3 regions of the Sporosarcina sp. FSL W7-1283 genome follow, and region 1 is predicted to be linked to each of the others. Evidence: a T-box and tRNA genes for the amino acid it is inferred to sense, from the RefSeq annotation. Region 1 holds a T-box; the other regions hold tRNA genes.
The links. The T-box of region 1 lies ahead of thrS (threonine--tRNA ligase). A T-box ahead of a tRNA ligase gene usually reads a tRNA of that ligase, here a tRNA-Thr.
Positions count from the first base shown of each region.

Region 2: it encodes a tRNA-Thr, which carries the amino acid that the T-box ahead of thrS (threonine--tRNA ligase) is inferred to sense. The anticodon was not compared.
Region 3: it encodes a tRNA-Thr, which carries the amino acid that the T-box ahead of thrS (threonine--tRNA ligase) is inferred to sense. The anticodon was not compared.

Region 1 is NZ_JBBOOL010000001.1:2,158,268-2,167,565, forward strand. Features, by position in the region: gene MKY93_RS10665 (sigma-w pathway protein ysdB) at 1-321, shown strand, start outside; gene MKY93_RS10670 (DUF1294 domain-containing protein) at 359-649, opposite strand; gene rplT (50S ribosomal protein L20) at 726-1,085, opposite strand; gene rpmI (50S ribosomal protein L35) at 1,154-1,354, opposite strand; gene infC (translation initiation factor IF-3) at 1,381-1,887, opposite strand; gene thrS (threonine--tRNA ligase) at 3,108-5,042, opposite strand; T-box leader at 5,090-5,316, opposite strand; gene dnaI (primosomal protein DnaI) at 5,504-6,445, opposite strand; gene MKY93_RS10700 (replication initiation and membrane attachment family protein) at 6,446-7,807, opposite strand; gene nrdR (transcriptional regulator NrdR) at 7,841-8,308, opposite strand; gene MKY93_RS10710 (glyceraldehyde-3-phosphate dehydrogenase) at 8,426-9,298, opposite strand, start outside.
Region 2 is NZ_JBBOOL010000001.1:2,965,058-2,974,355, reverse strand. Features, by position in the region: rRNA gene MKY93_RS15660 (23S ribosomal RNA) at 1-440, shown strand, start outside; rRNA gene rrf (5S ribosomal RNA) at 569-684, shown strand; tRNA gene MKY93_RS15650 (tRNA-Asn) at 731-805, shown strand; tRNA gene MKY93_RS15645 (tRNA-Ser) at 811-902, shown strand; tRNA gene MKY93_RS15640 (tRNA-Glu) at 926-1,000, shown strand; tRNA gene MKY93_RS15635 (tRNA-Val) at 1,103-1,178, shown strand; tRNA gene MKY93_RS15630 (tRNA-Met) at 1,197-1,271, shown strand; tRNA gene MKY93_RS15625 (tRNA-Asp) at 1,273-1,348, shown strand; tRNA gene MKY93_RS15620 (tRNA-Phe) at 1,401-1,476, shown strand; tRNA gene MKY93_RS15615 (tRNA-Thr) at 1,491-1,563, shown strand; tRNA gene MKY93_RS15610 (tRNA-Tyr) at 1,572-1,656, shown strand; tRNA gene MKY93_RS15605 (tRNA-Trp) at 1,660-1,730, shown strand; tRNA gene MKY93_RS15600 (tRNA-His) at 1,752-1,827, shown strand; tRNA gene MKY93_RS15595 (tRNA-His) at 1,871-1,946, shown strand; tRNA gene MKY93_RS15590 (tRNA-Gln) at 1,951-2,022, shown strand; tRNA gene MKY93_RS15585 (tRNA-Gly) at 2,031-2,105, shown strand; tRNA gene MKY93_RS15580 (tRNA-Cys) at 2,113-2,186, shown strand; tRNA gene MKY93_RS15575 (tRNA-Leu) at 2,212-2,292, shown strand; gene MKY93_RS15570 (DIP1984 family protein) at 2,731-3,243, opposite strand; gene MKY93_RS15565 (B3/B4 domain-containing protein) at 3,243-3,962, opposite strand; gene queG (tRNA epoxyqueuosine(34) reductase QueG) at 4,000-5,154, shown strand; gene trmL (tRNA (uridine(34)/cytosine(34)/5-carboxymethylaminomethyluridine(34)-2'-O)-methyltransferase TrmL) at 5,158-5,634, shown strand; gene MKY93_RS15550 (NCS2 family permease) at 5,876-7,174, opposite strand; gene MKY93_RS15545 (aldo/keto reductase) at 7,333-8,157, shown strand; gene MKY93_RS15540 (methyl-accepting chemotaxis protein) at 8,280-9,218, shown strand; gene MKY93_RS15535 (RluA family pseudouridine synthase) at 9,263-9,298, opposite strand, start outside.
Region 3 is NZ_JBBOOL010000001.1:2,662,795-2,672,092, forward strand. Features, by position in the region: gene menB (1,4-dihydroxy-2-naphthoyl-CoA synthase) at 1-141, opposite strand, end outside; gene menH (2-succinyl-6-hydroxy-2,4-cyclohexadiene-1-carboxylate synthase) at 154-969, opposite strand; gene menD (2-succinyl-5-enolpyruvyl-6-hydroxy-3-cyclohexene-1-carboxylic-acid synthase) at 974-2,695, opposite strand; gene MKY93_RS13775 (isochorismate synthase) at 2,688-4,064, opposite strand; gene MKY93_RS13780 (1,4-dihydroxy-2-naphthoate polyprenyltransferase) at 4,299-5,210, shown strand; gene MKY93_RS13785 (TraR/DksA C4-type zinc finger protein) at 5,415-6,101, shown strand; tRNA gene MKY93_RS13790 (tRNA-Glu) at 6,317-6,388, opposite strand; tRNA gene MKY93_RS13795 (tRNA-Ser) at 6,397-6,487, opposite strand; tRNA gene MKY93_RS13800 (tRNA-Asn) at 6,492-6,566, opposite strand; tRNA gene MKY93_RS13805 (tRNA-Ile) at 6,568-6,644, opposite strand; tRNA gene MKY93_RS13810 (tRNA-Gly) at 6,649-6,722, opposite strand; tRNA gene MKY93_RS13815 (tRNA-Phe) at 6,728-6,803, opposite strand; tRNA gene MKY93_RS13820 (tRNA-Asp) at 6,829-6,904, opposite strand; tRNA gene MKY93_RS13825 (tRNA-Met) at 6,906-6,980, opposite strand; tRNA gene MKY93_RS13830 (tRNA-Ser) at 7,072-7,164, opposite strand; tRNA gene MKY93_RS13835 (tRNA-Ile) at 7,180-7,256, opposite strand; tRNA gene MKY93_RS13840 (tRNA-Met) at 7,262-7,335, opposite strand; tRNA gene MKY93_RS13845 (tRNA-Ala) at 7,365-7,440, opposite strand; tRNA gene MKY93_RS13850 (tRNA-Pro) at 7,447-7,523, opposite strand; tRNA gene MKY93_RS13855 (tRNA-Arg) at 7,554-7,630, opposite strand; tRNA gene MKY93_RS13860 (tRNA-Leu) at 7,642-7,730, opposite strand; tRNA gene MKY93_RS13865 (tRNA-Gly) at 7,742-7,813, opposite strand; tRNA gene MKY93_RS13870 (tRNA-Leu) at 7,822-7,903, opposite strand; tRNA gene MKY93_RS13875 (tRNA-Lys) at 7,929-8,004, opposite strand; tRNA gene MKY93_RS13880 (tRNA-Thr) at 8,015-8,090, opposite strand; tRNA gene MKY93_RS13885 (tRNA-Val) at 8,107-8,182, opposite strand; rRNA gene rrf (5S ribosomal RNA) at 8,301-8,416, opposite strand; rRNA gene MKY93_RS13895 (23S ribosomal RNA) at 8,554-9,298, opposite strand, start outside.

The DNA.
Region 1 (9,298 bases):
ATTCGCTATTTGACGGATGCTAAGCGGAAACTGGATGAAGCGCATGAAAAAGAGCAATACTATTTTTATGATGATGTGAAAAATATCCGAAAAAATTTCTTCATCACGTATAAAGGTGCATTATTTGAAGGCGAGAAGTATTTAGGCACGACAACAGATTCATTCGATGTCATATCCATTTTCATCTGGGTAAAGGACGAGTCTAAACTGCAAGGGATGTCAAAGGAGGACTTCTATTTTTTAGAATCCGAGGTCAAAACTAATTATCCACACGCCGAGATCAATTGGAAGAATCCTATCGAGCAGTTAATGAAATCATAATTCTTTAAAGGAATAGCGCATATGGGCTATTCCTTTTTTAAAAGGTAATAGAAGTCGGCAATTTAACACCTGACGCGGCAAGCAGGATTACAACGTCTAACATTGCGAATAACAAAAAACCGATTCGAAAAGCAGTCTTTCTCGTTTTATGACGAAATATTTGCATGCCGAAGTAGGCACCGACACCGCCGCCTAGTAGTGCGAGTAACCAAAGATTCCTTTCTGGAATACGCTTTTTTTTCTTTTGTGCTTGTTTTTTATCAAATCCCATAGCTGCAAATGCCCATATAGAAAGGATTGCCATATAAATCATCAGGGTTTGTGCCAACTTACCCACTCCTTCACATAGAAAAACCGCTCCGTTTCCATATAAGAATGAAAACGAAAGCGGCTTTTAGTTCATCTTATTTTGCAACCGATTTTTTTGCAGTTTCTGCAAGCTGTGCAAATGCTTGTGCATCTGTAACAGCAAGATCTGCAAGCATTTTACGGTTAACATCGATGCCAGCTACTTTCAAGCCGTGCATTAATGTGCTGTATGAAAGGCCATTCATACGTGCAGCCGCATTGATACGTGTGATCCATAGTTTACGGAAGTCACGTTTCTTTTGACGACGGTCACGGTATGCATAGTTATAAGATTTCATTACCTGTTGGTTAGCAACCTTATAAAGTCTATGTTTTGAACCAAAGTAGCCTTTTGCTAATTTCAATACTCGTTTATGACGCTTGCGCGTGACTGTTCCACCTTTTACGCGTGGCATAGTGCATTACCTCCTGCTTATCCTGTAAGTGTGTGTTGTTAGAATTCATCCAGCGAGTTCTACCTGTATTACTTCATGTTTGTTAGCATTTCACGAATTCGCTTGTAATCGCCTGAAGAAACTAGTGCAGATTTACGAAGGTGACGTTTTGCCTTCGTTGACTTGTTTGCAAAAAGGTGACTTGTATACGCACGGCCGCGTTTTAATTTACCAGATCCAGTTTTTTTGAAACGTTTCGCGGAACCGCGGTGAGTTTTCATTTTTGGCATGTTCTGTTCCTCCTAAATTGTTCGTGTTACTTTTTTTCGGCAAGCGGTGCAAGTATTAAGAACATGCTCCGGCCTTCCATTTTTGGTTTTACTTCAACAGTTGCGACTTCTTTGCAAGCTTCTGCAAAGCGATCGAGCACACGTTGGCCAATTTCTTTGTGCGTGATCGCACGGCCACGGAAACGAATCGAAGCTTTTACCTTGTCCCCATTTTCGAGGAACTTGATTCCGTTACGAAGTTTCGTTTGGAAATCATGCTCATCAATTGTCGGGCTTAGCCGAACTTCTTTCAAATTGATGATCTTTTGATTTTTACGAACTTCACGCTCTTTCTTTTGCTGTTCGAACTTGAACTTTCCATAGTCCATAACACGAGCTACTGGGGGCTTCGCTTGTGGAGCGACAAGAACAAGGTCCAGGTTCACTCGAGCAGCAATATCCAAAGCTTCATTACGTGTTTTGATACCGAGTTGCTCACCATTGTGATCAATTAAGCGTAGTTCACGTGCTCGGATACCGTCATTTACGTACATGTCTTTGCTAATAGTAATCCACCTCCGAATGTTGTCTCGTGAATACACGTATTGGGTATGTCGAATAATCCGATCCCACAGGTCCATTCATTTTACGAAATAAAAAAAGTAGACAAATGTTATTTGTCTACCCGCGTAAGTAATCTATGCAATGCATGCATAGAAATTCACTCATGTGCCAACCTGTCAACAACTTTATTGCGTCGATCAGGTGAGAAGCGGGTAGCCTCTTCTTATACCACAAACTGTATTCATTTAACCTTATTTACTTTATCATGTTTTGGATAACGTGTCAACAACTAGGTTTGAAACTTGTTATCGAATGCACATTTTAGATTCAAAAGAATTCAACTTTCATAGTATAGCTCACTCGTGAATATTTGGCAACTATTATTTTCTTAAGCAAAAAACAGCAAAAATAAGTAACGTTATTGAAATCACTTCGGCGCTTGCGGATGGCTCCCGCGATGAGCCAGTCAGGAAGTGCACCTGTCTGTCCCATCACTCCGCCTACCGCTGGTAAGGCGCCTTCGTTTAGTGAGTGAAGGCCCTAGGTATATATTTTTGCACATTGGCTTCTGACTACTAAATCGGTTGCCGAAGTTTCCCCAACTTTAAACACTTTTCTCACTAGTTTTACCACACTAGCGAAGCCGCAACTGCGGGGTCAGCCGAAGCCAGGAGACAGCTAGCGCTTTTTGCTAGTTGGCTCTTGGCGGGAGGCAATTCCCCAGCGGCGTAGCGGTGCCAAAGCACAACATGTACTCTGTCTAGGACACACTGGTATTCGAGCAACGGAACAAAAAATGAGTAACGTCATTGAAACTACTTCGGCGCTTGCGGATGGCTCCCGCGACGAGCCAGTCAGGAAAAGCGCCTGTCTGTCTCATCACTCCGCCTACCGCTTGTAAGGCGCCTTCGTTGAGTAAGTGAAAGCCCCGGGTATATATTTTCGCTCATGGGCTTCTGACTACTAAACCAGGTGCCGGAGCTTTCTTAGTTTTAAACAATACACTTATTAGCTTCATCACACCAGCAAAGCCGCAACTGCGGGGTCGGCCGAAGCCAAGAGACAGCTAGCGTCCTTTGCTAGTTGGCTCTTAGCGGGAGGCAATCCCCCATGCCAAAGCACAACATGTACTTCGTCCCGGACACACTATAAGTCGAACGACGGCACAAAACTAATTGTCCAGTTAGAGAAAGCAAACCCCTAAAAAGATTTAGTCTTTCTTCACGTCTTCCTGAATCAATTCCAAGAACGCTTCGAAAGACATGCTTTCGGATTTTTGTTCACCATACTTCCGGACATTGACCTCACCGGACTCGACCTCTTTATCTCCAAGGACGAGCATATAAGGTACTTTTTGAACTTGCGCTTCACGGATTTTGTAACCGATCTTCTCATCACGGCTGTCTACATCGACGCGGAATCCAGCTGCTGTCAATTGCTCTTTCACTTGATTTGCATAGTCGAAATGCACTTCAGGCGAGACCGGGATCACTTCTACTTGAACAGGTGCAAGCCAAGTTGGGAAGGCTCCTTTATACTCTTCAATTAAGAATGCAACGAAACGTTCCATTGTGGATACGACACCACGGTGGATGACGACTGGACGATGTTGTTTCCCGTCTTCGCCAATGTACGTTAAGTCGAAGCGTTCAGGCTGAAGGAAATCGAGTTGTGCCGTAGAAAGTGTTTCTTCCATGCCGATAGCTGTTTTCACTTGAACATCCAGTTTCGGACCATAGAATGCGGCTTCGCCTTCTTCTTCTGTATAAGGAAGCTCTAACTCATCCATTGCTTCTTTCAGCATGGACTGTGCGCGTTCCCACATTTCATCATCATCAAAGTATTTCTTTGTATCCGCGGGATCACGATATGACAGACGGAACGTATAATCTTTAATATTAAAGTCTTTATACACTTCGATAATTAATAAAATTACATTTTTCAATTCTTCTTTAATTTGATCAGGACGAACAAAGATATGCGCATCGTTTAACGTCATTCCGCGTACCCTTTGCAAACCGGAAAGTGCCCCAGACATTTCATAACGATGCATTGTTCCAAGTTCAGCAATTCGAACAGGTAAGTTCCTGTAAGAGTGAATACCATTCTTATAGACCATCATATGATGAGGACAGTTCATCGGGCGCAGGATCAGGCTTTCATTATCCATTTCCATCACCGGGAAGATGCTGTCTTGATAGTGGTCCCAGTGTCCGGATGTCTTGTATAAATCTACACTTCCCAAAACAGGTGTATAGACGTGATCGTAACCCAGTCTTTCCTCTTTATCTACAATATACCGTTCGATGACTCGACGAATTGTAGCGCCTTTTGGCAGCCATAGCGGCAAACCTTGTCCTACTTTTTGAGAGTTCGTAAAAAGGTTCAGTTCTTTACCGATTTTACGGTGGTCACGCTCTTTCGCTTCTTCCAATAAACGCAAATGCTCTTTCAGTTCATCTTTTTTGAAGAAAGCTGTTCCGTAAATACGTTGAAGCATTTTATTGTCAGAGTTCCCTCTCCAATAAGCGCCCGCAATGCTGAGCAATTTGAACTCTTTTAGTTTACCGGTAGACGGTACGTGAATTCCACGGCAAAGGTCGAAAAACTCGCCTTGTTCATAGATTGAGACTTGTTCACCCTCGGGAATTGCTTCAAGAAGTTCCAATTTATATTCATCATCAATTTCTTTGAAACGTTTTTCTGCTTCTTCTCGTGAAACATCATGACGCACAATAGGAAGATTTTCACCAATGATCCGTTTCATTTCTTTTTCTAATTCTGGTAGATCCTCTGCTGTGATCGGCGTCGGTGAATCGATATCATAGTAAAATCCGTTTTCAATAACCGGACCGATTCCAAGCTTCGCGTCAGGAAACTTACGTTTGACAGCTTGTGCTAAAAGGTGAGCAGTACTATGACGTAAGATTTCCAATGCTTCGTCTGAAGTTGGTGTCACGATACTGATTTCCCCATCTTCATGGATCGGAGTTTTCAAATCGATTAGCTGATCTCCAATTTTCCCTGCCAATGCACTTTTTCGCAATCCAGGACTGATAGACCCCGCAACATCTTCTGTTGTTGTACCATTTTCAAATTCCTTTACTGCTCCATCCGGAAATGTTAAATGAATGTTTTCTGCCATTTTGCCATACTCCCTTTCTTTTTTTGAACACAAAAAAGCCTCATCCCTAAAGGGACGAGGCTTGAGCTCGTGGTTCCACCCTTCTTCCTTCTGTTCGCATTTGCGAATAGATGAAGCTTTCGATCGGCTAACGGGCCGTTACCGTCATCAGCTACTATATTCACTGATGCTGCTTGGAGGTGGTAAATTATTTTTCCTGCCTGCAAGGGTTTCAGCCATGCCCCTACTCTCTGAAAGGTGAAAAAGTAACTGTTGTCCTCTTCGATGCATTTTGACAAATTATTTATATTGAACTGAGTAATAGTATAAAAAAGTCTGAGCGGAATTGCAAGTTTATTTTCTTATTTCCTTAATTTCATAACCAAAATCCGATGAAATGGCATAAGTAAAGTTTAGCGGCGACACGAGATTTATGCTGCAGACGGGACGCTTTAAGCCTTAATAAAAAACATTATATAACATCAATCCCGCCAGTTTTTACCGCCCAGTTTGAGCGGAGTGCTGACCATGCGAATTCTTTCCATGAGCCGGCCTGCTTTCATCGGTTCCTTTTCACCGCGCTGAGATGTGGTCAAATGATGTTCGAGCACATCGTAATCGAAATTGGATGTGAAGAAGACAGGCAATTTTTCGGCCATTCGATATTGCAAGATGGTACCGAGCACTTCATCTCTGGTCCAGCTTGACATCGTTTCAGCACCGATATCATCCAACATTAATATCGGAGCTTTTTTGACGAATTCCACTTTTTCATCCAATGTCTGGTTTTGGATAGATTGCTTCATTTCACGTAAAAACTCTGGGACGTATACAACGACTGTTTGAATTTTACGTGTTGCCAGTTCATTCGCCAAAGCGCCTAATATGAAGGACTTCCCAACTCCATAATCTCCATACAAATACAAACCGCGTTCAGGAATCTCACCTGTGGAGTCAATCGTGTTCAAAAAATTCTTCGCAACCCGCATGATTTGGACACGGCTGTCTTCAGTTTTAAAATCGACATTTGACAGTCGAGCTTCCATCACATCTTTTGGCATATACATGCTATTGACCATTTTCGATACATTTCGACGTTCATCGTCAAGTTGCTTGGTCGGACAGACGACGTAGTCCAGGTCGATGAGACGCTGTGCGATTACCAGTTTGGGTTCGAATCCTTTCATGACATTGACGCAGCCTTCTAGGTTTGGACAGCGTTCACAAGCATGCGAGGCGGTTGAGAACTCATACAGTTTCCCTAAACTGCGATTCACTACTTCTGTATTGATTTCGTCTGAATGTTCACTGATGAATTGCTGGACAGCAATGTCTTCTAGCACTTCTTGCCGAAGTTCCTCGTATTTTGCAGCCAATGAAGGAGCATTGACCACCCGCTTCATAGCATCTCCGATTCGTTCCAATTATTTCACCTCTGTTTCTTGAATCCCCAGTTCCTTCATTAATTTCCGTCGTTCTTCCTCTACGTTAAAATCAGAAGGCGTTTCTGCTTTTTTCGATTTATTGGTACGTTTGGTAAACCATTCAGGCACTTTCTCTTCTCGAATTGGTTTTCGTGTACCTGTATTCGGCTGTTTTCCTTCTTTTAGCCACTTCATATATTTATCATGTTCTTTTCGTGCAAGCTCAAGCGCTGTCTTGACATCCTCTACTTTTTTACTTGCCCAATGAGAGGCAATGCGTTCTGCAAAGCCTTTCGTAATTTTCATATCGTTACGCAACATGATGTATTGGAACAACGCATTTACAACACCAATTGGAAACTCGTGAGTCAGAATAAGTTCTTCTGCTAAATTAATATCGACTGATAATGGTTCTTTGTCAGTAATCTGCCTTAGCATATCAATTGTAGAAATATTTTCTAAATAATAAACCAACTCTTCTTCCCGACTCAAGTCTTCTGGCATTGGCTCATCATTTACCGGTAAAGCGAATGCTTTCTTTAAACGAGGCGGCACTTTCGAGCGGTTCATCTTATAAAATTCAGCGGCGGCTTTTCGCGCCCGCTCCTCTGTAACTTGATGGTTTTCGTCCATTGCAATCATCACAACTTTTTGCATATCCAAAGGCGTCAATGTATATAAAAAAGAAAGTTTTGCTATCATTTCCTGGGAAATACTGCGAAGTGAAGACTTCGGAATCATTTGTTCAGACAGTCCGCTATAAAATAACTCGAAGTTGAAATCTGACATATAAAAAGGGATTCCAGGGGCAACTGTTTTCCCTTGAAACTCCAAGCCATATGTTAACTCCATAGCCTGATCCCCTCTTGCAGGCTGAAATACATCTAAAAAAGTACGGGAAATGTCTTGATACATTTCTTCATTGATTGATTCTTGAAGAAACCGGCTGCGTAGTTGGCGATATGGCTGTTCACCTATTTTACTGAATAAAAAAGTGGATAATAACGGATCGTGAAAGAAAGAAGGCGCATCTAGCGGCGGCAGTAACTCGTATAGAAAAGAGCGGTTCTCCATCTCAACTGTTTTTTTATAAGTCCGAAGCAATCCAATCGCCTCTAATGAAATTCTCGCTTCAAAAATTCTTTGAAGTGGGAATGATAAGATATTCATTAAATAGTAATGAGTATGCTCTTGGGCCTCCATATTTTCAGCATCCGTCCAAAGTGTCAAAAACAAACTGACAGCCTCTGAACCGATGAGTGGCTGATAAAACAAAGTGATCATCTGCCGGTCATAAACGGAAAAAGGATGCGCTAGTTTTACTTGGAAGGAATCGACAGGCTGTAGTTCTGTATAAAGCATTATGACAATCTCCTCCTCCTCTGGTTAAACAATTTACTCTTGTTGGTCTTTCCTGCTTTGTAAATGCTGTAATTCATCTATGAACACGGTGATATCTTTGTATTGCCGATAAACAGAAGCGAAGCGGACGTATGCAACTTCGTCTACGTCAATCAACCGTTCCATCACCATTTCACCTACTTGATCGGAGTCTATTTCTACGATCCCTGCACTTCGCAGCTCTTTTTCAATCGAGATAACAATACCTTTCAATTTTTCTATAGGGACGGCTCGCTTTTCACAGGCACGAATTAAACCTCTAAGCAATTTTTCACTGCTGAACTCCTCGCGCGTTGCGTCTTTTTTGACGACAATGAGCGGGGTATGTTCTACTTTTTCAAAAGTCGTGAAACGATAACTACATTTTTCGCATTCACGTCTTCTACGAATTGAGCGATTTTCTTCTGCCGGACGCGAATCGATAACGCGTGTTCCATTGTAATGGCAAGCTGGACATAACATAGTCGGTTCCTCCGCATTTTTAATTGGTACCTTTCATTATAACAGAAACTGCCGGTACAACAACAGAAGGGTAATGAAAAACACTTCACCGATTATGGTGAAGTGTTCGCTCTGCCATTATGAAATTACTTTATTGTCCAAAGCAGCTGCTACTTTTTTAGTTAATTGGACTACGCGTGCTGAATAGCCCCACTCATTGTCATACCAAGCAAGTACTTTTATCTTACGATCCCCCATTACCATCGTGGAAAGACCGTCAATCGTTGCAGATTCTGTTGTCGTGTTGAAGTCGATAGAAACAAGCGGTTCCGTCGTGAAACGCATGATACCTTTCAATGGTCCATTTGCTGCTTTTAGAAATGCATTATTCACTTCTTCAACAGTCACATCTTTTTCTACGTCTACAACTAAGTCTACAAGTGATACGTTCGGTGTTGGAATACGTAATGCCAAGCCATGAATTTTCCCTTCAAGTTCAGGAAGGACTAAAGATAATGCTTTCGCTGCTCCAGTTGAAGTTGGGATAATTGACTCGCCGCAAGAGCGAGCACGACGTAAATCTTTATGTGGATTATCCAAATTTTTCTGGTCATTCGTGTAAGCATGTACCGTTGTCATTAAGCCATTCACAATACCGAATTCATCGTTCAATACTTTTGCTACTGGCGCCAAACAGTTGGTCGTACAGCTGGCATTCGAAATAACGCTGTGTTTTTCAACGTCCAATTTGTCATCGTTAACACCAAGTACTACTGTGACATCTTCATTTTTACCAGGAGCCGTCAAGATTACTTTCTTTGCTCCAGACCCTAAGTGAAGTGCTGCTTTTTCACGCGAATTAAATACACCTGTTGATTCGATCACGATGTCTACGCCGAGTTCTTTCCACGGCAGCTTTGATGGGTCGCGTTCAGAAATGAGTTGTACACGTTTGCCGTCTACAATGATGGCATTTTCTTCAGTTTGAATGTCACCGTCAAACACACCGTG
Region 2 (9,298 bases), 810 kb from region 1:
TCTCCCCCAAGAGTCCACATCGACGGGGAGGTTTGGCACCTCGATGTCGGCTCGTCGCATCCTGGGGCTGTAGTCGGTCCCAAGGGTTGGGCTGTTCGCCCATTAAAGCGGCACGCGAGCTGGGTTCAGAACGTCGTGAGACAGTTCGGTCCCTATCCGTCGCGGGCGCAGGAAATTTGAGAAGAGCTGTCCTTAGTACGAGAGGACCGGGATGGACATACCGCTGGTGTACCAGTTGTCTTGCCAAAGGCATCGCTGGGTAGCTATGTATGGACGGGATAAATGCTGAAAGCATCTAAGCATGAAGCCCCCTTCAAGATGAGATTTCCCATTACGCAAGTAAGTAAGATCCCTCAAAGATGATGAGGTGGATAGGTCTGGGGTGGAAGCACGGCGACGTGTGCAGCTGACAGATACTAATCGATCGAGGACTTAACCTATTTTAAGAAGCACTACTTGATGTACACAATGTCTTTTATTCAGTTTTGAGTGAACAATTCAAAAGTTTTTCAAAAAACGTTTGACAAATCCGCTCAGTTTGGTATAATAATCATGGCTTTGAAAACAGTTCAGTGACGATGGCGAAGAGGTCACACCCGTTCCCATACCGAACACGGAAGTTAAGCTCTTCAGCGCTGATGGTAGTAGGGGGCTTCCCCCTGTGAGAGTAAGACGTCGCTGGTCTGTGAAAAATGCTGTAAACCTTGTGCCACATACCAATTATAATTATTCCGCAGTAGCTCAGTGGTAGAGCAATCGGCTGTTAACCGATCGGTCGTAAGTTCGAATCTTACCTGCGGAGCCAAAATTGGAGAGCTGTCCGAGTGGCCGAAGGAGCACGATTGGAAATCGTGTAGGCGGTTTGCGCTGCCTCAAGGGTTCAAATCCCTTGCTCTCCGCCAGTTTTCATACTTATACTTTATATGGCCCCTTGGTCAAGCGGTTAAGACACCGCCCTTTCACGGCGGTAACACGGGTTCGAATCCCGTAGGGGTCACCATTTCAAACATTGTATCTCCGATGAAATTGGGAGAAGCGAGCAGAACAAGGAAGCAATTGAGAGAAAGAAGGAGCGTACAATAGTACGTGACTGATTTACCCAGGAGGATTAGCTCAGCTGGGAGAGCACCTGCCTTACAAGCAGGGGGTCGGCGGTTCGAGCCCGTCATCCTCCACCATTTAATTTATAGTATTATCGCGGGGTGGAGCAGTGGTAGCTCGTTGGGCTCATAACCCAAAGGTCGCAGGTTCAAATCCTGCCCCCGCAACCAAGGTCCCGTGGTGTAGCGGTTAACATGCCTGCCTGTCACGCAGGAGATCGCGGGTTCGATTCCCGTCGGGACCGCCATTATCTTTTACATAGCTTTGTCTTAAGTTGTGATCTTAAACATAGCAAATGTGGCTCAGTAGCTCAGTCGGTAGAGCAAAGGACTGAAAATCCTTGTGTCGGCGGTTCGATTCCGTCCTGAGCCACCATTTATTATTAATATGCCGGTGTAGCTCAATTGGTAGAGCAACTGACTTGTAATCAGTAGGTTGAGGGTTCAAGTCCTTTCGCCGGCATCCTTACTGGTGGGGTAGCGAAGTGGCTAAACGCGGCGGACTGTAAATCCGCTCCCTCCGGGTTCGGCGGTTCGAATCCGTCCCCCACCACCATTTAGGGGCATAGTTCAACGGTAGAATAGAGGTCTCCAAAACCTTTGGTGTGGGTTCGATTCCTACTGCCCCTGTATTTTTGAAATTATTTTATGGCGGTCGTGGCGAAGTGGTTAACGCATCGGATTGTGGTTCCGACACTCGGGGGTTCGATTCCCCTCGTCCGCCCCATGCATAATTCCATCATTGTTGTACTATAATAAATACTATCATGGCGGTCGTGGCGAAGTGGTTAACGCATCGGATTGTGGTTCCGACATTCGGGGGTTCGATTCCCCTCGTCCGCCCCATTAGTGGGGTATAGCCAAGCGGTAAGGCAACGGACTTTGACTCCGTCATTCGTTGGTTCGAATCCAGCTACCCCAGTTGGTTTCGCGGAAGTAGTTCAGTGGTAGAATACGACCTTGCCAAGGTCGGGGTCGCGGGTTCGAATCCCGTCTTCCGCTCCACTATGTTGGCGGCATAGCCAAGCGGTAAGGCACGGGTCTGCAACACCCTTACCACCGGTTCGATTCCGGTTGCCGCCTCCAAATTTTATAAATTATTACTTATCATGCCCGAGTGGTGGAATGGCAGACACGTCGCACTCAAAATGCGATGCCGCGAGGCGTGCCGGTTCAAGTCCGGCCTCGGGTATCACCAAAAGAACACAGCCTTTGCTGTGTTCTTTTTTTGTTTTTAAAAATTAAAATTAACTAAAAGATGTAAGACAAGCAAAGGGATGCATCAAAGTGTTTTCAAACCGAATCAAACATAAACAACAAACAATTCCGTTCTAGAACGCACCAATACAGCCATAGACAGCAACTTGACTGGCCAGAATAAACATAGGAATTTTCCGTACGAAAAAGAGGCGCCCAAAAAGTCAAATGAAAATGACTTCTCAGACAGCCTCCATAGAGGAGAAACATGAATTTGTTTAGATGCATTTGTAAGGGTTCATTGCCGTTGCCATGGATGGTTATGGGTTATAGGTCAAAGTGTGAAAGGAAATGGGTCATCGGTTTAGACTAGTAAAGTTGTGTTTCTGTTTCTCGCTCCATGCTCCGGAAAGGAGTCTCACCTTTCCGAAGATCAGAAATAATTAGAACCATCAAATTCTAGGTTGATCGTATAATTTTTTGTGTTGATTCGGTTAGAGAGCTGGTGTGCTGTCTTTTCTGCCAGCTGTGCTTTTTGCCGATAAATTTCTGGGTCAAATAAAGCTACACGATAGACGGTAGTAGTTTCTGCATACCCGTATTGGAGCTCCTCTTTATTTGCCAATGATAATTCTTTATAAAAGGTTGCTTTTGCTCGTAGTTGGATTGCTAATTCAATCGCTTCTACCAAAGTGATCTGCTGTCCTTCGAAGTCTACGGAATGTGTACTGTTTGCCTTGTAGATGAGGAAGTCGAGCGTACGCTGATCTTTTCTTACTTGCTCCATTTCGTTTTCAACGTCATTTAAGGTTCTAGGAACAGGTGGTGGCGTAGTGCCTTTTTCCACAGTAATAAAAGCTACCCGGCGCGCTTCTGTTTCCAGTTCACGCAGTTGTTTGGATAGAATGCTCTTTAGTTTTATACCTTCTGCTAATGTGATGCTCATTATTTCACCCCGTTATCTATGTCGCAGGAGGAATTCTGCGCATTTAACACTGTACTAAAGTGATTCCCTCCATTTATACTGGTAAACATTTTTGCGCATGCTTCAGTCAGTTGTATAGCTTCTGTGCTATCTAATGAAGGACGAATAAAAAGCAGCTGCAGTATATTTATCGTTTCTTCTGTGACGGCAGTGCGAATAGAATCGACGTGAGGGCTGCCAAAAGGGCTGTAGTCGTCGGTTAAAAGAAGAAGTTTGTCAAAGGTGTTGAAATGGTTGTTCAAGCCTTCATAGCCATCCTCGGGAGTTCCAAGTGCCAACTGAATGTTTCCAGCTATCTTGTCTGAGTCGTAAATGACAGTAGGTATTTCATATTGCAATGAAAAGAATGTATTCAAATCTTCCGCGCTATGAAATGAGGGAGTATATTTTCTTGCCCTAATTTTTCTCATAAGCACTTCCATTGCCGAAGGATTGGTCAATGGATCAGAACCAAGTGTTCTCCAAATAGATTGCCATTCTGCCAAGCCCGGAAATTCGATTAACTCTTTATCGAGCAGTTCAAAATAGAGTTGTTCTTGAAATAATTGCAAACGACCTTTTAGCATCTGAGGTGATGCGGAGACAATTGTTTTGGTATAATGAATTATGCCTAATTTAAAATCAGGAATTTTAGTGAATATAGAAGGATGGATAGTAAGTTGCATCAGAATCACCCACATGTAATTTTACTCCATCTTATCATAAGGGAGGCGGGGAATGGTGAATGTCGCTCAGTTGCAGCAAGAGATACGTGAGTTTGCGGCGTCCATTGGAATAGACAAAATAGGTTTTACGACAGCTGCCCCGTTTGTGAAATTAAAAGATCGTCTGAAACAGCAACAAGAGCTAAACTATCAGTCGGGCTTTGAAGAGCCGGATGTGGAGAAACGTACGAAGCCGCTTTTATTGCTGGAGGGTGCGGAGAGTATTATCTCGATAGCTGTCGCCTATCCTTCGAAAATGGCTGACAGTCCTCGTGGTAAGAAAGGCGAGCGACGGGGGATGTTTTGCAGGGCTTCTTGGGGCGAGGATTACCATACGGTGTTGCGGGATAAGCTTGCGCAGTTGGAGCTATTCATCCTTACGAAGGTACCGGATGCCAGACTCCGTTCGATGGTCGATACGGGAGAGTTAGTGGATCGCGCAGTAGCGGAACGAGCAGGCATTGGCTGGTCGGCGAAAAATTGTTCTATCATTACGCCGGAGTTTGGGTCGTATGTCTATCTGGGTGAGATGATTACGAACTTGCCGTTTGCGCCTGACGAGGCTATAGAAGATCAGTGTCTGGATTGCACATTATGTTTGGATGCATGTCCTACAGGCGCGCTTATTCAGCCGGGTCAATTAAATGCTCAGCGTTGTATTGCTTTTTTGACACAGACGAAGCAGCCAGTGCCTGAAGAGTTCAGACAGAAGATAGGAAATCGTTTATATGGCTGTGATACGTGCCAAACGGTTTGTCCGAAGAATAAAGGGATGAATCATACGCATCAACCAGCCTTTACACCCGAGCCTGAACGTGTAAAACCTCTGTTATTGTCGCTCTTGTCATTGTCTAATCGGCAGTTTAAAGAGCAGTATGGACATATGTCGGGGTCATGGCGAGGCAAAAATCCAATTCAACGCAATGCGCTTATCGCATTAGCCCACTTTAAAGATGAGTCGGCTATTCCCGAACTAGGGAGATTGGTGAGAGAAGATGCTCGTCCAATGATCAGGGGGACAGCTGCTTGGGCACTCGGACGAATTGGTACCGACCCGGCTGAAGAAATATTGCAAAAAGTATCACAAATTGAACAAGACAAAGCGGTTATGGCAGAAATTAACAAAGCGATGAAACAGTTATCTAGTAACCAAAAGAAAGAAGTGTAAGAAATGACAATTCACGTAGCTTTATTCGAACCACAAATTCCAGCAAACACGGGAAATATCGCACGTACTTGCGCCGGGACAGATACAGCCCTCCATTTAATTCGCCCTTTAGGTTTTTCGACGGAAGATAAAATGCTGAAGCGAGCGGGCTTGGATTATTGGGAGCATGTGGACATTACGTATCATGATGGAATTCAAGAATTTTTGGATGCATATCCAGAAGGAGAGTTTTATTTCATTACGAAATTCGGAGAGACGAGTTATGATTCATTCGATTACTCGGATTCGGAAAAAGATATTTTCTTTATCTTTGGAAAGGAAACTACGGGGTTGCCGAAAGAGATTACTGCGAAATATAAAGAAAATTGTCTGCGCATCCCTATGAACGACGAACATATCCGTTCATTGAATCTGTCTAATACGGCAGCAATTTTAATCTATGAAGCCTTGAGACAACAGAAGTTTACTCATTTAACGTAAAAAAAGGGGACGGGCATATTGCCCGTCCCTTTTTATATACTTATCGTTTTGGTTGACCTGGCTTGTCTTCGTATCCACCTGTAAAGATGGCAGATAAAAACGCGAAACAGACAGCTGCAATTAATAATAGTCTCATGGTTTGTACCTCCTGTAAAATCAGTAGTCCTTCAAACAGTATACCGTAAAAGCAGAAAAAATGAAATGTTCTTCGTTATACTTTGTGACAGGTTCTCAACAATTATTAATGCGGCAGAAATATTAGCTGATAGGCGAACAAAACAGCGAAAATATAAAGCAACAAGGGAACTTGTCTACCTTGTCCTTTTGTCAATTTCAATAATGGATACGTAATGAAACCTAACGCAATTCCTGTAGCGATGCTGGATGTCAGAGGCATCGTCAAGATTACAAGGAACGCAGGAAATGCTTCATCAAATGAATCCCAGTCGATGTGTTTGACGGCGCTGATCATCAAGCTACCTACAATAATCAGGGCAGGGGCAGTGATGGCCGCGACGCCAGATACAGCACTGACGACAGGACTGAAGAACGCTGCCAATATAAATAGGAAGGCTACGGTCAACGTCGTCAACCCTGTACGGCCTCCTACGGCGACGCCGGAGGACGATTCTACGTAAGCTGACGTTGGACTCGTTCCAACCATTGCGCCGACTGAGGCGGCCAGTGAATCGGCAAGAAGCGCATGACGCGCACGCGGTAAAGATTTACCTTTCATCAAACCTGCCTGCTTGGCAACACCAATCATCGTTCCCGTTGTATCGAACAACGTAACGAGCAGGAAAGCGAAGACGACACCGTATAGTCCGTGTGAGATGACATCACCCATCGCTTGTATTGGGTTCCAGACGAGAATGCCTTCAGGCAGATGTGGCATTTTCATGAAACCTTCGAACTTTAATTGTTTCGTAAAGACGGCGACGATGCCAGTTGTAAACATTCCAATGAAAATCGCTCCGTAGACATTTAAGTTCATTAAGATAATTGTAACGATCAATCCAAAGAGTGTCAGAAGTACACCTGGAGAAGTCAGGTTTCCAAGTTGTACAATATTGGATTCATGCGGCGCGACCAACCCGGATAAACGCAGTCCTAAAAATGCGATGAACAGGCCGATGCCCGCCGTAATTCCATGTTTTAAATTCTCAGGAATAGATTCGATCAGCTTTTCCCGGAACGAAGTCATCGATAGTAAAAAGAAGATAAGACCCGCGATAAAGACGGCGGAAAAAGCAGTCAGATAATCGAGTTGACCATCAGAGCCGATGACCACAGAAGCAAAATAGGCGTTCAATCCCATCCCCGGAGCAATCGCTATCGGATAATTGGCGAACAAAGCCATCCATACTGTACCGATCACAGTAGCGATGATGGTTGCCAGAAATACTTGATCGAAAGGAACACCCGCATCTGCAAGGATGATCGGGTTGACGATGACAATATAAACCATGGTCAAAAATGTAGTCATTCCTGCCAATAATTCAGTTTTAACGGTTGTATTATTCTTTTTTAATTGAAACACTATACATTCTCCCCTTAAATGACGAACAAAAGTAAAGGCCATAGACCATATTATTCGTTTTAGCGACAGAAATCAACCCACTATATTGAAAAAGTTATTCGTAAATCAGTAAAAAAAACTGTACAATTGAACCAAGAGTAACCGAGGGAGGAATTTTCATGTCGACTATTTTTGAACATATGGTTTTATTGAGTAACGGCGTACAAATGCCGCAATTTGGTTTAGGTACGTATAAAATGACAGATTCAGAGGAAACAATGCAGGCAGTTGAGGAAGCGGTTTCATTAGGTTATCGTGCGATTGATACGGCTTCTATTTATCAGAACGAGAGGGAAGTGGGCGAAGCGATTCGGAATTCCGCTGTGCCGCGTGAAGACTTGTTCGTTACATCGAAAGTGTGGAACGATGAACAAGGGTATGATGAAACATTGCGCGCATTTGAGCGTTCTTTGACTGCACTGGATATGAATTACTTGGACTTATATTTGACACATTGGCCGGTTAGCGACAGCTATGTAGATACCTACCGTGCCATTGAGCGTTTATATGATGAGAAATTAATCCGAGCAACAGGGGTTTCGAATCATCATGAACATCATTTGAAAGAAATTTTTGCGGTCGCAAACATTCGGCCTATGATTAACCAAGTGGAATTGCATCCGATATTAACACAAGAACCACTTCGTCAATTTTGCAATGAACATCAAATCGCTGTCACTTCCTGGAGTCCGCTTGCTAGAGGCAGATTGCTGCAGGACCCAACATTATCGGCGATTGCTGCGCAACATGGCAAAACTGTCGCACAAGTGATCATCCGGTGGCATATTCAGCATGGCTTGATCGTAATCCCTAAATCGGTGACTGTAGAACGTATTAAAGAAAATAGTGAAGTAGCCGATTTTGAACTGACTAGCGAAGAAATGGCGATAATCGATGCAATGAACCGCGATGAAAGAACGGGAACGGATCCGGCCACATATTAATTGAACTGTATATGTTGAATTAAAGTTTTACATGAGTTCGTGCAGAAATCAAAGGGTTCTACGTTTTGCTTTGAGTGTATGTTATTTATTTCAGTTTATATATAGAAAATGGGGGAAATAAGATGGCGCTATTTCGACGAAAACCAGAACAACGCGTGGTCATTCAGGAAGATAATTTGAATCCTGTATCTGTTACAGATGATTTGCAAACCGAACAACACGAGCGCTATAAACAAGTAGAGACGGAATTGACTGCTGCAGTAGAGCAACATGAAAAAGTAAATGCCCAGCATAACGTATTAGGCGAAGCGGTTTCAGAAATAGAAAGCAGCTTTCATGTAATTCAAGATCTTAGTGAACAAACGACAGATGCTTCCAAGCAATTATATGACAATGGACGCTCATTGGAAGAGAAATCGATTTACATGGTAAAAGAGGCAGAGAACGGAGCCGAGGACGTTCGTTTAACGGCGCAAGTAATGAATGATTTAGGAAAGCATATGGAGATGTCGGAAGAAAGTATGACACAATTGAGTGATCGTTCTGTGGAAATTCAGTCGATTGTCGGCGTCATTGAGAATATTGCAGCCCAAACGAATTTATTGGCGCTTAATGCATCGATTGAAGCGGCGCGTGCGGGGGAATATGGAAAAGGGTTCTCTGTTGTTGCGCAGGAAGTGAGAAAACTTGCGGAAAGTACATCCAACAGCACAAAGGATATTCAGTCATTAACAAACTCCTTGAAAGATGAAATTCAGCAAGCATTGGAAGCTACCAAGAAAAGCTCAGTATTAATTGAGCAAGGGGTGGCGGTGAGTTTGCAGACTGCCTCAAAAATCGATCACATCTTGGAGACGGTTCAAGGAAGTCAAATCGATATCTCCTCAATTGAAAAAATGATTGCCGAGCAAAATAAATTATCAGCCCAAATGCAAGCAGAGCTCCAAAAGGCCAATTTGCTATTTACTTCTGCACATGAACTCATTGTGGAACATATTGAAGACGCGAAAGAAGTCGATAAGCGCCTGGAGAACGGCATACATCAATTATTAGTGAAATAGGAAAACCGCGAGAAAGCATGAATGCTTTCTCGCGGTTTTTTGTTTTATTCTGTTTCCAATACGATAGATTCCATCGTAAT
Region 3 (9,298 bases), 500 kb from region 1:
TGCATCAATCATTTCAGAAACGGTTTTCGGCCGGAATGCATTTCGCACTTCTGGACGATTGATCGTAATTTTTGCAATGCCGTTGTACATTTCATATTTAATATCATCATATGTACGAAGCGTTTCCCATTGACGGGTCATACTAACTCCTCCTCATTTTCCAACTGTTTTCAGATAGCTCTTTATCATTGTAGCAAATTGCCGCGGTTTTTCCACATGAATTGCATGTCCCGCGTCTTTTATCGTTTCATGCAAGGCATTTGGCAATAATCGTTTCATTTCCCGGGCAATATTTTCAAATTTCTCATCTTCACTTCCCGTGATGAGCAAAACTGGAAACTCAAAATGCGTCAACTCATCCCAATATGATGGCTGACTTCCTGTCCCAATTCCCCTCAGACTATTTGCCAAGCCAAGCGGCTGCTGCTTCAGTCGCTCAAGCCGCACAGCCAGCTGCTTCTCATCCGAAAGTTTTTTTTGCGAATGAAAAAGGGGAATTTCCTGCCAAAAATCGACGAATTTCTCGATTCCTTCGTTTTCGATTCGCTCCGCTAACTTTGCGTCTGCAACACAGCGTGTAGTCCGTTCAGCTTCCGTTCCTAAACCAGGTGAACTGCTTTCTAGTATCAAGCCGGCAATTTGGTCGGAATACGTTGCGGCATAGCCAAGCGCTACTCTTCCGCCCATTGAATACCCTAACAGAATGGGCTGCTCAATGTGTAGATCTGCCAATAACTGATGCAAATCTTCAATCTGTTCATTCATTTGATAACGTTCTGGCTCCGTTGGAGAGGCCGTTCTGCCGTGACCAATTAAATCGACCGTGATGACATAATGCTGTGTCAGAAGTATATCGATCGTTTCCCGCCATGTATCTGTTGAGCCCGTAAAGCCATGCAACAGGACAATCGCCGGTAATTGCTCATCTCCATGGCGTTCTACATAGGTTTGAATTCCACGGATGTCCATGACTTCAGCCTTCAATGCATTCCACCCTCTTCGCGATTTCTCGCCATACCGTCCGATGTGCTTCCACATTATCCGCACGATTCGTAAAGACTTCAATCATTCGCAGGCTGGACGTTTTAGTCGCTTGCATTACGTTTTCAAATGCCTCCACTGTAGACACCGCATCATACTGCGCTTCATACATCGCCGCAATATGATTGAATGTCAAATTCGTCGGAGTACCGAATAATTGCTCATAATAGTCTTCCACAGATGCTTGAGGCAGATAGGAGAAGATGCCCCCGCCATTATTATTGACGATGATAATCGTTAAATCTGTCTCCTGTAATCTGGATATGATCAATCCATTCAAATCATGTAAAAACGCCAAATCACCAATTAATAAATAGGTAGTTCGTTTGCGGCCTTCTTGGATACCAAGAGCAGTCGAAACTACGCCATCGATACCATTTGTCCCCCGATTGCAAAATAGCGAAATATCTTTTTCGGTCTTCTTAAAATACGTATCCAAATCACGTATCGGCATACTGCTGCTGCACACGACATCAGCTTTATTAGGCAGATGTGCAATGAACTGACGCACGATATGCCCTTCATCTCCGTTAAAATACATTTCATCATTGAGCACATCAGTGGAAATCTGGTTCGCTTGAAGCCATTGATTTGTATAGTCAGCCCGTTCAAGACAGACATCCATCTCCTGCCAAACACTCCTTGCTGTAGTTTGCAAATGATGCGTTGTCAGACCTAAGGGATCGCGATAATTTGGGGATTCATCCACTACAATATATGTTTTTGGACAGACCCTCTTTAAAAACAACGTTAATGGCTTAGAAACAGGCTGTGGTCCGAAACGGATGACACAGTCTGGCTGTACCCCTTCGCTAAATGTTTCACTTTTTAACAATGCGTCATATTGATCGATACATAAATCGATACAGTCAGCTGGTACCTGCGAACGCAAATTGGATAGCGGGTCACATAATACCGGCCACTGAAGCGACTTAGCAAATTGCCAGAACTGCTCTTTCTGCAATTCAGGCGGCTGTTCACCGATGATCAAAATACCTCGCTTTGACTTAGTTATCGCTTGCTGTAAGAAATCCTTCATGTCATTAGACAACGAGGCTTCACCGATGAATTGCTGTTGGAACCTGCTGACCGGTGCCTGTCCTTCTAAATCAATTAGCAACGGCTCCCGAAACGGCACATTCAGATGGACTGGACCCTGTGGTGCAGTTTTCGCAACAGCAAGCAGCCGGACTGCCCGCTGTTCCATGTAATTCAGAATTTCTGCACGGTTTTCGGGAACAGGAAAGTCTACACTTTCTTTAACGTGCTCCCCAAACATACGAATCTGGTCTATCGCCTGCGGAGCACCGACTTCACGCAGTTCATGCGGACGGTCTGCGGTGATGACAATAAGAGGCAGACGAGCATAATAGGCCTCTGTTACTGCCGGATGATAATTCGATGCAGCAGTACCCGACGTACATAGCAGAACGACTGGCCGTCCAGTCGCTTTCACCAGTCCGAGTGCATAAAATGCTGCAGAACGTTCATCTGTTTGAATAAAAGTCTGCATATCTTCGGACTTTGAGAATGCATAAGCAAGCGGCGTCGATCTGGAACCTGGACTGATGACCGCCTTATTGGCTCCTTGTTGCACCAAAGTTTCTGTTAGACGAAGCACATAGTTCGTCAATCCTGCACGATGATCATTCATGTAAACTTCCTCCGAGCGCACGCAAAACAGGTCTGAATTTTACCCATGTTTCCTTATACTCTTCAGTCGGCATGGAATCCGCCACGATACCTCCGCCTGCATATAGATAGGCATCTTTGCCAGACAGCAGTCCTGAACGAATTGCGACAGCAAACTCTCCATTTCCTGCTGCATCCGTCCAACCAATCGGTCCTGCATAAAACCCTCTGTCCATTTGCTCTTCATCCCGAATGATCGCAAGCGCCTTCTTGCGCGGAACCCCGCCGAGGGCAGGCGTCGGATGAAGGGCTTCCACGAGACGGAAAATCTCCTGATCTTCAGCTAATTTTCCTTCCACTGGCGTGAATAAATGTTGAATATCTCGGACCTTCAATAGTTTTGGTGTTTTATTCACATGCAAGGAGGAACAGAACTCAGAAAATACTTCCGTAATCATATCTACTACATATTGATGTTCTTCCCGATTTTTCTTGTCACGCAGCAATTGTTCGCCAAGCTGCTGATCTTCAAGGGCTGTTTTTCCACGATGTATGGAGCCGGCTACACAGGCTGAATATGCTTGTCCTTTTGAAATTTCCACAAGTCGCTCAGGAGTCGCACCAAAAAACATCTCTTCTCCTATTTGCAAACCGAAATGATAGCTCGCTTGCTGTTCATTCGTAATTGCGTGCAGGGCAGTTGCTTTTTGAAATTCCTCTTCAAAAGACAATTTGATCTTACGCGCAATGACAACTTTCTCCGCCACCTGCGCTTTAATTTGGGAAGTCACATTCTCGACTGCCTCCATATAGCGATCAGTAGCCAATTCCGTCTGTGAAACGATCGCTGGTTTACCTTGTAATGTGAACTCATCCACTTGCGCGATATGAAGCAAGCGGTCACGTTCTTGACGCAACCCTTCAAACTGAGCAGCTGCCTCTAGCTCGTCTGTAACATAATTGATCGATACGTATGTCTTACCGTTATCAATTTTCAATTGAATCAAAGGCACCGTGAAATACGCTGCCGGGAATGCAGTCCATTCATCATCCTGTCTCGTTTGTGGATCGAATGAAAACCCTCCGAACAGCACGGGATCCATATCTTTTTCCTCTTTGATCAGTCTTCCGCAAAGGGCTTTCCATTGTCTGGATATCGATTGAAAGCGGTGTGTGTCAGCAGTCAGCACGGCTGCCTGACCAACGCCAACCAGCTTGACTGTTTTATCTGCATTTTGCCAAAAAAAACGATGATCGCCATAATGTGAACGCCCTGCTTCAAAAAAGGCAAGCGGATCAAGCGTTTCCACTTCTATTGTTTCCGTAAAAAAACGAGCTTCCGTTCCTACAGTCTGACCTAAATTCGCTCGATCGGTCAATTTCCGGTTCATCCTACTCTCTCCTTACTATCATTCAATATGTTGTCGATAAATTTCTTCCAGCCATATAGTAGCCGGACTATAAGTACCTCTATTCTATCACATCGAATGCTTTACTTAGTATGATAAGTCTTCCTGTTCTCGAGGTCCTTCGACAAATGCGTTCGGTTGACCAATCACCATACCTAACAGATTGCTTTTGTTGTATAATAGTAAGTATTGATTATAAATAAGGAGAGATTACACGTGCAACACACAATAGAATCTACTACCGGCTGGCGCGTTTGGTGGCAGCTCACAAGACCGCACACATTAACCGCAGCCTTTGCACCTGTCTTTTTAGGCACCATGATCGCACTGCAATATGGAGCCATTCATTTTCCGCTATTCCTGGCTATGCTGACGGCAAGCTTATTCTTGCAAATGGCAACGAATATGTTCAATGAATACTACGACTTCAAGAGGGGGCTCGATGATGAGCACTCTATCGGCATTGGCGGCACAATTGTACGAAATGGCGTGAAACCGAAAACTGTCCTTAATTTAGCATTGCTATTATATGGCCTGTCGGTTCTTCTAGGCATCTACATTTGCATGCAAACTTCCTGGGTTCTTGCAGTAGTTGGATCCATCGCCATGTTGATCGGCTATCTTTATACCGGCGGTCCCTACCCCATCGCATATACACCATTTGGTGAGTTAGTATCCGGTTTTGTTATGGGAATGCTGTTGATTTTAATTGCTTTCTTCATACAGACAGGAACTATTACAGGAAATGCAATCTTACTGTCCGTGCCAAGTATGCTGCTCGTCGCAGCGATCATGATGGCAAACAATATACGTGATATCGTAGGAGACACCAAAGGCGGCCGCAAGACATTAGCAATTCTGACAGGACGCTCAAATGCTGTCACCATACTCGCCTCATTCTTTATCGTGTCCTATGTTTGGATTATCGTACTTGTTCTTACTGGTCATGTATCCGCTTGGGCTTTACTTGTTCTTCTAAGTATACCTAAACCGCTTTATGCAATTAAAACGTTCAGGCAATACGAGCAACCGATTCACGTGATGCCGGCTATGAAAGACACAGGAGTGACCAATACATTGTTTGGATTTCTTCTGGGTATTGGAATACTTATCGCTCATTTCATCTGAATAAACCACATCTCAAACGTCTACACTGCAAAAGGTAGGCGTTTTTTTGTTGGAAAGGTTTACGCTTCCTAAGAAACAGGGAATGACTGAAGTAATAAAGCTTTCCCAAACTCCATTCCTATTTAGGAAAGCCATACAGAAAGGGTCGTGAATGAATTGCTAACTACACAACAAATACAAACCTTAGAAAAAGAACTACATGCTATGGAAGAAAGTTTAACCCAGACCGAAAAGGAAACGGAGATGGTGCAGTCAGCCCAAGATTCGGTTGGGGAGCTATCGATGTACGATAACCATCCAGCTGATATGGGAACTGAATTGTATGAACGTGAAAAAGATATAGCCTTGAACACACATGCGGAAGACGAGCTAGGAAAAGTCCAGCATGCACTCCAGGCTATCAAAGACGGAACGTACGGGACGTGTGAAGTATGCGGAAAGAACATTCAATACGAACGTTTAGAAGCCATTCCGTTTACAACTGTATGTATTGAAGATGCAGAACAATCCGTTCCCGAGGATCGTCCAGTAGAGGAAGATATTTTAATTATGGCAGAACCGAATTCATTTGCCGAACGTAGATCCGGTGACAGAAGAGATTACGAAGACAGTTTTCAAGAAATCGCAAGGTCCGGCACTTCCGAAACTCCTTCCGATTTTAGCGGTAATGAAAATCGTGATTATGATGATCTTTATGATGATGATAGTGACGAAGCTACAGAGGAATATGAAGATTTTGCTGTATCAGATATCACAGGTGAACCTGCTGGCGTCGTGCACAGTGAGGAATCAGAAGAATACAAAGAAGAGCTCGATGCAGAAGGGTTAGAATCACCTCTTGGCGATATACCTTATCATAAAGGCGACAGTTATGTAGATGATAAAAAATAAAGAAAAAAGGCTGGTACTGAAAGTTATTGTAACTTTCAGCACCAGCCTTTCCATATGTAATAATATAACCGGGCAAGAGACTCGGAGAACCGCGAGTATCGTCGGAATGAACCTTAAAGCTTTCAGACCACACGCTGCTGCTAATTTTATATTTAGCAATCTACTAAATAAAAAGAGACAATGCACAATTATATGTGCATTGTCTCTTTTTGGTATGACCCCTACGGGATTCGAACCCGTGTTACCGCCGTGAAAGGGCGGTGTCTTAACCGCTTGACCAAGGGGCCAAAACGTATGGCGGAGAAGGAGGGATTCGAACCCTCGCGCCGCTTTCGCGACCTACACCCTTAGCAGGGGCGCCTCTTGAGCCACTTGAGTACTTCCCCATATTGGCTCCGCAGGTAGGATTCGAACCTACGACCGATCGGTTAACAGCCGATTGCTCTACCACTGAGCTACTGCGGAATGGTGGGCCTAAGTGGACTCGAACCACCGACCTCACGCTTATCAGGCGTGCGCTCTAACCAGCTGAGCTATAGGCCCCTAATGGAGCGGGTGAAGGGAATCGAACCCTCATCATCAGCTTGGAAGGCTGAGGTTTTACCACTAAACTACACCCGCATTAATGGTGGCTCAGGACGGAATCGAACCGCCGACACAAGGATTTTCAGTCCTTTGCTCTACCGACTGAGCTACTGAGCCACATTGTAATTCTTTAAAATAAAAATGGCGGTCCCGACGGGAATCGAACCCGCGATCTCCTGCGTGACAGGCAGGCATGTTAACCGCTACACCACGGGACCTTGGTTGCGGGGGCAGGATTTGAACCTGCGACCTTTGGGTTATGAGCCCAACGAGCTACCACTGCTCCACCCCGCGACAATAAAATACTTTCAAACTTCTTTTTCAACCCGACTACATTATTGTAACATAACAAGTTAGCAAAGTAAAGGGTTTGTTTTAATAAATATGGCGGAGGAAGAGGGATTCGAACCCCCGCGGGCTTTAACACCCCTGTCGGTTTTCAAGACCGATCCCTTCAGCCGGGCTTGGGTATTCCTCCGTACATTAATTAAACTGGTGGACCTTGCAGGACTCGAACCTGCGACCGGACGGTTATGAGCCGTCTGCTCTAACCAACTGAGCTAAAGGTCCTTAGATAGCGGCGGAGGGGATCGAACCCACGACCTTACGGGTATGAACCGTACGCTCTAGCCAGCTGAGCTACGCCGCCACAATTAGTCAGTTATAAACTTATATTATTGGTGGAGCCTAGCGGGATCGAACCGCTGACCTCCTGCGTGCAAGGCAGGCGCTCTCCCAGCTGAGCTAAGGCCCCAATAAGTGGTCGGGAAGACAGGATTCGAACCTGCGACCCCTTGGTCCCAAACCAAGTGCTCTACCAAGCTGAGCTACTTCCCGACTATGTTATGTATAATTTTTGATTAAATATGGCGCGCCCGGCAGGAGTCGAACCCACAACCTTCTGATCCGTAGTCAGACGCTCTATCCAATTGAGCTACGGGCGCATATTTATAAATGGTGCCGAGAACCGGAATCGAACCGGTACGGTAGTCACCTACCGCAGGATTTTAAGTCCTGTGCGTCTGCCAGTTCCGCCACCCCGGCAAGAGTGGATAAGCGGAAGACGGGATTCGAACCCGCGACCCCGACCTTGGCAAGGTCGTATTCTACCACTGAACTACTTCCGCAAAAAAAGTGCGGGTGAAGGGAGTCGAACCCCCACGCCCGAAGGCACTAGATCCTAAGTCTAGCGTGTCTGCCAGTTCCACCACACCCGCAGTATGTTGGCATTTGCCAATAAAGTGGTGAGCCATACAGGATTCGAACCTGTGACCCTCTGATTAAAAGTCAGATGCTCTACCAACTGAGCTAATGGCTCGTACATGAAGTGGTGCCGGCGAAAGGACTTGAACCCTCAACCTACTGATTACAAGTCAGTTGCTCTACCAGTTGAGCTACACCGGCAAAAGTGTAGAAAATATGGTGGAGGATGACGGGCTCGAACCGCCGACCCCCTGCTTGTAAGGCAGGTGCTCTCCCAGCTGAGCTAATCCTCCTGGGTAAAATTGCGATAATCTTCGCATTGCTATGTCTGCTAAATTCCTTCATTTTCTATGACCACTTTATTATGTATGAAATACTAAATTGTAGATTGCAAATCAAAAGAAAGTGATTGCCTGGCGACGTCTTACTCTCACAGGGGGAAGCCCCCTACTACCATCAGCGCTGAAGAGCTTAACTTCCGTGTTCGGTATGGGAACGGGTGTGACCTCTTCGCTATCGTCACCAGACTTGTCCTTTCGTCGGACATTTACTATTATAACACTTATTTCAAATAAAGCAAGTGTTATTTTAGTTTTTTAGTGAATTTTTGTTCACTCAAAACTGAATAAAAGACATTGTGTACCTCAAGTAGTACTTCTTAAAATAGGTTAAGTCCTCGATCGATTAGTATCTGTCAGCTGCACACGTCGCCGTGCTTCCACCCCAGACCTATCCACCTCATCATCTTTGAGGGATCTTACTTACTTGCGTAATGGGAAATCTCATCTTGAAGGGGGCTTCATGCTTAGATGCTTTCAGCATTTATCCCGTCCATACATAGCTACCCAGCGATGCCTTTGGCAAGACAACTGGTACACCAGCGGTATGTCCATCCCGGTCCTCTCGTACTAAGGACAGCTCTTCTCAAATTTCCTGCGCCCGCGACGGATAGGGACCGAACTGTCTCACGACGTTCTGAACCCAGCTCGCGTGCCGCTTTAATGGGCGAACAGCCCAACCCTTGGGACCGACTACAGCCCCAGGATGCGACGAGCCGACATCGAGGTGCCAAACCTCCCCGTCGATGTGGACTCTTGGGGGAGATAAGCCTGTTATCCCCGGGGTAGCTTTTATCCGTTGAGCGATGGCCCTTCCATGCGGAACCACCGGATCACTAAGCCCGTCTTTCGACCCTGCTCGACTTGTAGGTCTCGCAGTCAAGCTCCCTTATGCCTTTGCACTCTACGAATGATGTCCAACCATTCTGAGGGAACCTTTGGGCGCCTCCGTTACTCTTTAGGAGGCGACCGCCCCAGTCAAACTGCCCACCTGACACTGTCTCCTGCCCGGATCACGGGCATGGGTTAGAAGTCCAATACAGCCAGGGTAGTATCCCACCAACGCCTCCT